2 linked regions of the Microbulbifer sp. GL-2 genome follow. The protein of the gene in region 1 interacts with the protein of each later gene in a pairwise test. Links are inferred from orthologs where the notes say so. Each region holds a gene or a part of one and is shown on either strand. Other genes may lie near its edges.

The links. Proteins that work in one complex are often made in the same cells at the same time.
Region 2: the proteins of gyrA (region 1) and gyrB interact in binary tests that used the Escherichia coli proteins (3 or more experiments, as listed by UniProt). The link is inferred for Microbulbifer sp. GL-2 from one-to-one orthologs.

What each region holds. Positions count from the first base shown.
Region 1 is NZ_AP019807.1:4,877,477-4,882,824, forward strand. Bases 1,049-4,148 are described here. They hold gyrA (DNA gyrase subunit A), read right to left. Parts: upstream 3,831-4,148; coding sequence 1,266-3,830; downstream 1,049-1,265. Other genes in these bases: serC (3-phosphoserine/phosphohydroxythreonine transaminase), read right to left, coding at 1,049-1,097; GL2_RS21085 (TRZ/ATZ family hydrolase), read left to right, coding at 4,020-4,148. Outside these bases: more of serC, read right to left, coding at 18-1,048; more of GL2_RS21085, read left to right, coding at 4,149-5,345. UniProt on the Escherichia coli protein: A type II topoisomerase that negatively supercoils closed circular double-stranded (ds) DNA in an ATP-dependent manner to maintain chromosomes in an underwound state.
Region 2 is NZ_AP019807.1:1,536,496-1,540,636, forward strand. What follows is about bases 1,125-4,141. They hold gyrB (DNA topoisomerase (ATP-hydrolyzing) subunit B), read right to left. Parts: upstream 3,835-4,141; coding sequence 1,414-3,834; downstream 1,125-1,413. Other genes in these bases: recF (DNA replication/repair protein RecF), read right to left, coding at 3,853-4,141. In the rest of the region: GL2_RS06710 (hypothetical protein), read right to left, coding at 1-982. UniProt on the Escherichia coli protein: DNA gyrase negatively supercoils closed circular double-stranded DNA in an ATP-dependent manner to maintain chromosomes in an underwound state.

The DNA of each region.
Region 1 (5,348 bases):
AATATTCTTTTGGCTTTCTAACCCCGGCGAGCCTCAAAATCCGCCATAAATGCCACCAAGGATTCCACCGCCTCCAATGGAACTGCGTTATACAGCGATGCACGCATGCCGCCGACGGAACGGTGCCCTTTCAAACTCAACAGCCCAGCCTCCTCAGACTCTTCCAGGAACAGCTTGTCGAGACCGGCGTCAGCCAGCACGAAGGGCACATTCATGCGCGAACGACTACCCACCTCCACCGGACTGGAGTAGAAAGCACTGTTATCCAGGAACTCATAGAGCATCTTGGATTTAAGGTCGGCCTGAATCGCCATCGCTTCAACGCCACCCTGGGCTTTAAGCCACTGGAAAACCAGACCGGATAAGTACCAGGCAAAAGTGGGTGGCGTGTTATCCATAGAACCGGCATTCGCCGCCACCTTCCAGCTCAGGCTACGCGGAATATTTTCCAGTGCGCGATCAAGCAGATCGTCCCGAACCAGGGCCACAGCGATTCCCGATGGGCCAATATTTTTCTGGGCACCAGCGTAGATCACTCCAAATTTTTCCACCGGAATCGGCTGCGACAAAATATTGGAGGACATATCGGCCACTAAAGGACAGTCCACCTCAGGCACATAATCAAACTCCACCCCGCCAATAGTTTCATTGGGGGTATAGTGCAGGTAGGCCACATCACGGCTCTGCTGCCAGCTATCTGCTGAAGGCGCATAACTGAAATTGCGATCTTCGCTGGAAGCGATCACATTCACTTCACCATAGCGCCGGGCTTCCCGAATTGCCTTGGCCGCCCACTGTCCGGAGTGAATAAAGTCTGCTTTCTTCGATCCCGCACCTAAAAGGTTCCAGGGCACCGCACTGAATTGCCCTGTAGCGCCACCCTGCAGAAAAAGCACCTTATAATTTCCAGGCACATTGAGCAGGTCGCGCAAATCCTGTTCAGCCCGCTCTGCCACCTGCACAAACTCCGGCGAACGGTGACTGACTTCCATTACCGAGCAGCCGAGACCACTCCAATCGAGCAGTTCCCGTTGCGCCTGCTGCAGTACCGGCTCCGGCAACGCGGCAGGGCCGGCACAGAAATTAAACTTCCTCATGACCTAACTTCCAGAAAACAATAAATGGTTTCAAATACAACTAGATATGCCGACGCAAAAACCGCCTTTGGGGGAGACAGATATCACGCTTTTAGGCATTTTTTAGGGTGCCAAAGGCAAGAAAGGCCGCGATAAACGCAGCCTTTCTTATTGGTATCGAGAGGTGGGTCACTCTTCCCCACCAGTTTCTTCACCATCGTCTTCGGTCTCCTCGATACGCCCGAGGTTGACAAGCTTTTCACCGCTCTTGAGGCGAATCACTCGCACCCCCTGGGTGTTGCGTCCAAGGACAGAGACCTCATCGACACGGGTACGCACCAGCGTGCCCTGGTCAGAAATCAGCATCATCTCTTCACCCGGATGCACCTGACAGGCCCCAACCAGCGCACCATTGCGTTCGCTCTCTGCAATTGCAATCACGCCCTGGGTACCGCGTCCCTTTGTGGGGAATTCACTAATAGCGGTACGTTTACCGTAACCGTTTTCAGTGGCCATCATCACGGAGCCTCCCTCTTCCGGAATTACCATGGCAATAACCTGCTGCCCCTCCTGCATACGGATACCGCGCACACCTCGTGACACACGTCCCATGGAACGAACATTGGCTTCGGAGAAGCGTGCGGCCTTACCAGCACTGGTGAACAGCACTACGTCGCGCTCACCATCAGTAACGGCAGTTGCTACCAGGCGATCGCTCTCTTCCAATTCAATCGCGCGCAAACCGACGCTACGCGGGCGGGCAAAAGCAGTCAGCGGTGTTTTCTTCACAGTGCCATTGGCCGTAGCAAAGAAGATAAAGTGGTCCTCATCATACTCAGACACCGGCATCAGACTACTGATGCGCTCGCCCTCTTCCAGGGGCAGCATATTGACCATTGGGCGCCCGCGGGAGGCGCGGCCGGCAGTAGGCACTTCGTAAACCTTAAGCCAGTACACCTTACCCTTGTTAGAGAAGCACAAAATGGTGTCGTGCGAATTCGCGATCAGGAGATGCTCGACAAAGTCCTCATCTTTCACCTGGGTCGCCGACTTACCCATACCACCGCGGCGCTGGGCCTGGTAGTCGGTTAGAGGCTGACTTTTGGCGTAACCACCGTGGGAGATGGTCACCACCTTGTCTTCCGGGGTGATCAAGTCTTCAACAGTCAGGTCCTGACGAGAAGCCACAATATCGCTGCGGCGTTCATCGCCAAAGTCTTTTGACAGCTGCTCCAGTTCCTCGCGAATCACCTCCATCAAGCGCTCGAAACTACCCAGGATATGCAGATATTCGGCAATCTGCTCCAATCGCTCCTGGTATTCCGCCAGCAACTTGTCATGCTCCATGCCTGTCAATCGGTGCAGGCGCAATTCAAGGATTGCCTGGGCCTGTGCGGGAGACAGATAGTAGGCACCATCCTCACGCAGACCAAACTCTTTCGGCAGATCATCCGGACGGCAGGCATCAGCACCGGCACGCTCCAGGAACTGCTCCACATTCCCCACAGGCCACCCCTTGGCCAGAAGTGCCTCTCGGGCATCCGCTGGAGTGGAGGAGGATTTGATCAACTCGATCACCGGGTCAATGTTGGCAATCGCAATCGCCAAACCTTCCAGGATATGGCCCCGCTCACGCGCCTTGCGAAGCAGATAAACGGTACGGCGGGTAACCACTTCCTGGCGGTGGCGCACAAAGTGCTCAAGCAGCTCTTTAAGGTTCAGCACCTTGGGCTGACCATTGACCAGCGCCACCATATTGATGCCGAACACACTCTCCAGCTGGGTCTGGGAATAGAGGTTGTTGAGGACCACGTCACCCAGCTCGCCGCGTTTCAGCTCGATCACAACCCGCAGACCGTCTTTATCGGACTCGTCGCGCAGCTCGGAGATACCCTCGATCTTTTTCTCTTTTACCAGCTCGGCAATACGCTCAATCAGGCGCGCCTTGTTCAGCTGGAAAGGGATCTCGGTAACAATGATGGTCTCGCGGTTAGTCTTATCATCGCGAATAACATCCGCTTTGGCACGCACGTAGATACGCCCGCGGCCAGTGCGATATGCCATCAGGATGCCAGCGCGGCCATTGATGGTTGCGCCGGTGGGAAAATCCGGCCCGGGAATATGCTCCATCAGATCATCGACGGACAGCTCAGGGTTTTCAATCAAGGCCAGGCAGGCCTTGATCACCTCACCTAAATTATGCGGAGGGATATTAGTGGCCATCCCCACTGCGATACCAGAAGAGCCGTTGACCAGCAGATTCGGCACGCGTGAGGGCAACACCTCCGGCATCTGCTCGGAGCCATCGTAGTTATCGACAAAATTAACGGTTTCTTTATCGAGGTCAGACAGCAGCTCGTGGGCCAACTTGTCCATGCGAATCTCTGTGTAACGCATGGCCGCCGGGCTGTCCCCGTCGATAGAACCGAAGTTACCCTGGCCGTCCACCAGGGTGTAGCGCATAGAGAAGGGCTGGGCCATACGCACTATGGTGTCGTATACCGCGGAATCCCCATGCGGGTGGTATTTACCGATTACATCACCAACGACACGCGCTGACTTTTTATAAGGTTTGTTCCAGTCGTTTTTAAGCTCGCTCATCGCGTAGAGCACACGACGGTGTACCGGCTTGAGGCCATCGCGTACATCCGGCAGTGCGCGCCCGACTATCACACTCATGGCATAGTCGAGATAAGACTGCTTGAGTTCTTCTTCGATATTAATCGGAGAGATTTCTTTGGCTAATTCGCCCATGGCTTACGGCGTTCCTTTTATAGCGCGGGCATGTGTACTGAGCCCGGATAAGCGGGCGATTCTAGCATAGTTTGACGCCGTTGGAGGGGCTGGAGGGAATGCTAGTAACCCCTACCTCAGGCCCCGGTTGCCGCAACTGTGCTCTACCGCTAAAGTTGAAACCACTTTAACCGCCGCCAATGAGCGCCCATGCCCCAATCCGTAGACACACTGATTCACGCACGTTGGATTATTCCAGTGATTCCCGAGCAAAAAGTGTATGAAAATTGCTCTCTGGCCATCGAACAAGGGCGAATCACCGCACTAATGCCCTCCGCTGAAGCCAAAGCACGCTTTAAGGCGAGTCAGGAGGTGGACCTCAATCAACATGCACTGATTCCAGGCTTGATTAATACCCACAATCACGCCCCCATGACCCTGTTGCGTGGCTACGCCGATGACCGTCCTCTAAAGGAGTGGCTGGAGCAGCATATCTGGCCAGCGGAACAACGCTGGGTCGGCCCGGAATTTGTTGCCGATGGCAGTCGTCACGCAATTGCCGAGATGCTGAGATCGGGGACAACCACCTTTTCCGACCAGTATTTCTTCCCTGAAGCTGTTGCCATTGCCGCTCGGGAGAGCGGTATCCGGGCCCATATCGCATTCCCTATATTAGATGCACCAACTCCCTGGAGTCGTCACAGCGAAGAGGCGTTACACAAGGGATTGGCCCTGCGCGACGATTACCGGGCACACGAGCGTATTGAAGTCGTATTCGCCCCACATGCTCCCTACACGGTAGGGGACCAGACTATGGAAAGGATCGCCATATGCTCCGCAGAGGCACAGATCCCTGTACAGATACACCTGCACGAAACCCATCAAGAAGTGGAAGCCGCCCTTGCGGAAAATGGTGAGCGCCCAACAGAGAGACTACTGCGCCTTGGTCTGATGGGCCCGCAAACCCTCTGTGTACATATGGTCGCCACAAACGATAGGGATATCGAATTACTGAGCACAAGTGGCGCTCACGTAGCACACTGCCCCTCCTCCAACCTGAAATTGGCATCAGGCTTCTGCCCTGTGACAGAGATGCTTGATGCCGGCATCAATGTTTCACTTGGTACCGATGGCGCTGCCAGCAATAACAGCCAGGACTTACTTGCCGAGGCCAATACTGCAGCATTATTGGCAAAAGCAGTTAGCATGCGAGCCACCGCTCTGCCCGCTCACCAAGCCCTGGCAATGGCCACTATCAACGGCGCCCGCGCCCTGGGAATAGAGGAGATCACCGGGAGCCTGGAGATTGGCAAAAGTGCCGATATTGCTGCTGTCGACCTTGGAGGCCTTGAACAACAGCCCGTGCATGACCCCATATCCCAGCTGATTTATACCGGCGGGGGCCACAATGTAAGCGATGTGTGGGTGACAGGCAGACAACTCTTAAAACAACGCAGGCTGCAGACATTAAATGAAACAGAGGTAATCCAGCGAGCCCAACTGTGGCGTGATAGAATCGCCGGCAATTCGCGCTAAGCG
Region 2 (4,141 bases), 3.3 Mb from region 1 along the record:
ATATCTTCCCCGCTTCGGTGTAGTTTCTCTCACCCGTGAGGGCTATCGCTAGAGCTGATTTTAGTGATGGGCTGGAAACCTGCTTCTTTTCTGCATAGGCAATAAATTTTTCTAATGCTTCTGAGCCCTTCTCTGAAATCGCCATAAAATGGGCCAATTCAGCGACAGCTTCACTGCTCGCCATCAACTGAATGGAAGGACTCTCAATTACACTACGATCGGAAAACTCATCAGTGAAGTAATTAAACTGGCTTTTCGATAATTTTTTATAGTGCTCATTGAGTTCTTCAAAAGTCATCCCTAGAGCCTTGGGTAGGCTTGTAATCGGGTCCGCGCCAGCATTGTAGGATTCTAAATATTCCTCCAAGGCTTTACTTCTATCGGTATCAAAGAGCATCCAATGGGTTAGCATCCAACCACTGGCATAGAGGGCCTCGGTATCTCTAACATTTAGTGAGCCCCTTTTTGCGGAAAGCAGCTTATCCAGCGGCATCTCTCTGCTCCGATAAAGACTGATTGCACGATCAATGGGTATCTTCCCAAAGTGGTACTTGTTATTCTCACCGAAATCGACAGTGGAAAAGACCTCCGCAATGCCCTCACTAAACCAATAGGGATATAACTGCTTGCTTTCACTGTAAGTTAAAAAGTGTGTATATTCATGGAATAGTGTCTGGCGGGCAGGATTATCTGGTAGAAAACGATTTCCATTAAGATTGAGCAACACATAACTTCCATAGGAAGTGTTATGAAACTGTCCAATTGTATTTTGTGCAGATTCACGACCACTGACCCCCTCAAAGCTGAGTCGATCATTCAACGCATATAAAGTCAGCTTCTGTTGGTCGGGTGAACTAAAGAAATCACTTTGCAAAACCCGAAAGCGCTCTAAGTCTACAGCGAGTTTTTTTATTTGCTTAGGGTTATCATTGGTAACGATTCGAAAATGATCAGTTTTAATTTCGTACCATTTTGAATTCACGAGCTTTTGTGTGCTGGTGCAACCATAAAAAAATAATAAAAAAACACCAATAACCCACATTAGCTGACGCACTCTACCGCTAATATAATGAATTAGTTTCCCCATTTTTTTGGTCCGTATTTTTTAGTTTTAAATTAAGACGGTTTAATTAGCAGAATATATAGATATTTTACGTTTTAAAAAAAATAATTATGTGGCTTTTCTAGTTTTAAATTGTAGTTTTTTATCGTTTTTCGTTAATTAATTTGAAGCTAGTATTGTGTGTACTGGGATCAGTAACTTCAGGGGTGTGTGGCACTGTTTGGTGGGCGGTTACATGTGCCGAATTTTGTACAACGCTTCTGCAGGTGAGGAAAATGCCGCACAGTAATTTCCCAACTTTAATTATGTAGTAAATTACTGTGCAGTTGTCGAAGATAGGCTTGCGCCAATTAAACGTCTAAGTTCTCCACCGCCAGAGCATTACTTTCAATAAAGTCACGGCGAGGTTCAACCTGATCGCCCATCAGCGTGGTAAAGATCTGGTCAGCAGCAATGGCATCCTCAACCGTTACCTGCAGCATACGGCGGCTCTCGGGGTCCATAGTGGTATCCCATAGCTGCTCCGGATTCATCTCTCCCAGACCTTTATAACGCTGAATACCATAGCCTCGTCGACTCTCATTCATCAGCCAGTCCATTACTTCCGGGAAGCTATCGACAGCGTATTGCTTTTCGCCCCGCTGGATAAAGGCGCCCTCTTCCAGAAGGCCCACCATTTTTTCCCCCAGCGTGTAGATGGAGGTGTACTCCGCGGAGTCGAAGAATTCATGGTTGATCAGATAGTCGCTACCAACTCCATGGGCCACTATGTGAATGTGCGGTAGGAACAGGCCACGCTCGGTGTTCTCTTGTACGGTCACTTCATGGCGACGGGTACCGCCGCTCTCTTCGTCGGCGAGCTTCTCCTGCAATTGAGCACACCAGGCTGTCACCTTCTCCTTGGACAGCAGATCTTCTTGGGACAGTTTCGGCAGGTAAATCATGCTACGCAGCACTTCTTCGGGGTAGAGCCGCGAAAGGCGGTCGATAGTGGCCAGTACACCACGGTATTCCCCCACCAGACTTTCCAGGGAGGCTCCAGATAAACCTGGCGCATCAGGATTTACGAACAGTGTGGCGCCTTCCAGGGCGGCATTGGTGAGGAACTGGGTCAGGGCCGCCTCGTCCTTCAGGTATTGCTCCTGCTTACCTTTGGAGATTTTGTATAGCGGCGGCTGGGCAATGTAAATATGACCGCGCTCAATCAGTTCCGGCATCTGACGGAAGAAGAAGGTAAGCAGCAGTGTGCGGATATGAGCTCCATCTACGTCCGCATCGGTCATGATAATAATGCTGTGATAGCGCAGCTTGTCTGGATTGAACTCGCTCTTGCCGATACCACAACCCAGTGCGGTAATCAGGGTGCCAACTTCGGCACTGGAGAGCATCTTATCGAAGCGCGCTTTTTCCACATTCAGGATCTTGCCCTTCAGCGGCAGAATTGCCTGGGTACGCCGATCGCGGCCCTGTTTGGCAGAACCGCCGGCGGAATCACCCTCCACCAGGTAGATTTCGGACAGTGCCGGGTCTTTCTGCTGGCAATCCGCCAGTTTGCCGGGCAGGCCAGCGATATCCAGGGCGCCCTTGCGACGGGTCATTTCACGCGCTTTGCGCGCCGCCTCGCGGGCCTTAGCCGCATCGATCATCTTGGTAACAACAGACTTGGCTTCCTGTGGGTTTTCCATCAGGTAGTCGTTGAAGTGATGGCCCATCTCCTGCTCGACAGCTGGTTTCACCTCGGAGGAAACCAGTTTGTCCTTGGTCTGGGAGGAGAACTTGGGGTCAGGGACTTTCACGGAAATAATCGCGGTAAGGCCTTCACGGGCATCGTCGCCAGTGGTATTCACCTTGTCCTTCTTGCCCAATCCTTCACGTTCTATATAGCTATTCAGGCCGCGTGTCAGAGCGGCGCGGAAACCCGCCAAATGAGTACCGCCATCGCGCTGGGGGATATTGTTGGTGTAGCAGAAGATGTTTTCCTGGAAGCTGTCGTTCCATTGCAGTGCGACTTCCACCGCGGTGCCATCTTCGCGTTGACTACTAAAGTGAAGTACCTTATTGACTGGTGTTTTGTTCTGATTGAGGAACTCAACGAAGGCACTCAGGCCGCCTTCGTATTCATAAATCTCCTCTTTACCAGTGCGCTCATCTTTCAGCACGATACGTACACCGGAGTTCAAAAAGGACAACTCGCGCAGGCGCTTAGCCAAGATATCGAAGTGGAACTCGATATTATTAAAGGTTTCAGCGGAGGGCTTAAAATGTACCGTAGTCCCGCTGATATCGCTATCACCCACGATTTCCAACGGTGCCTGCGGTACACCATGGTGATAAATCTGCTCGTGGATTTTACCCCCACGGCGGATAGTCAGCTTTAGTTCCCTGGAGAGAGCATTTACCACCGAGACACCTACACCGTGCAGGCCACCAGATACCTTATAGGTGTTATCGTCAAACTTACCGCCGGCATGGAGCACGGTCATAATCACTTCCGCTGCGGAAACACCCTCTTCCGAGTGAATCTCTGTTGGAATACCGCGACCATTATCAGATACCGATATCGACTCATCTGGATGGATGGTTACACGGATCTCATCACAGTGACCGGCCAGCGCTTCATCGATAGAGTTGTCGACCACCTCGAACACCATATGGTGCAGGCCCGTACCATCGTCCGTATCGCCGATATACATTCCGGGGCGCTTGCGCACCGCATCCAGGCCTTTTAATACCTTGATACTGCTCGAGTCATAGCTTTGCTGCTCTGACATTTATTCGCTCCATTCAACTTATTGTGCAGCCGATGCTTCGGCGCTGATATTCCCATGTTCCACGTGGAACACTTTCGGACAATTCCAGGGGGCCTCAAGTCGTCGCCAGGGGCGGCTCGTGATGCCCTCTTCAATTCCTGTGACAAGTACCTGACTTGCGCAACGGCTGACCCAGTGCGCAAATACCTGTTGATTGTTTTCATCCAACTCCGCCGGTAGGTCGTCCACCAGGAACACCGGTTTCTCACGGTGACGGCAAACCAACTGCGCCATAGCCGTGCGCATGGCGCACACCAGCATCTTCTGC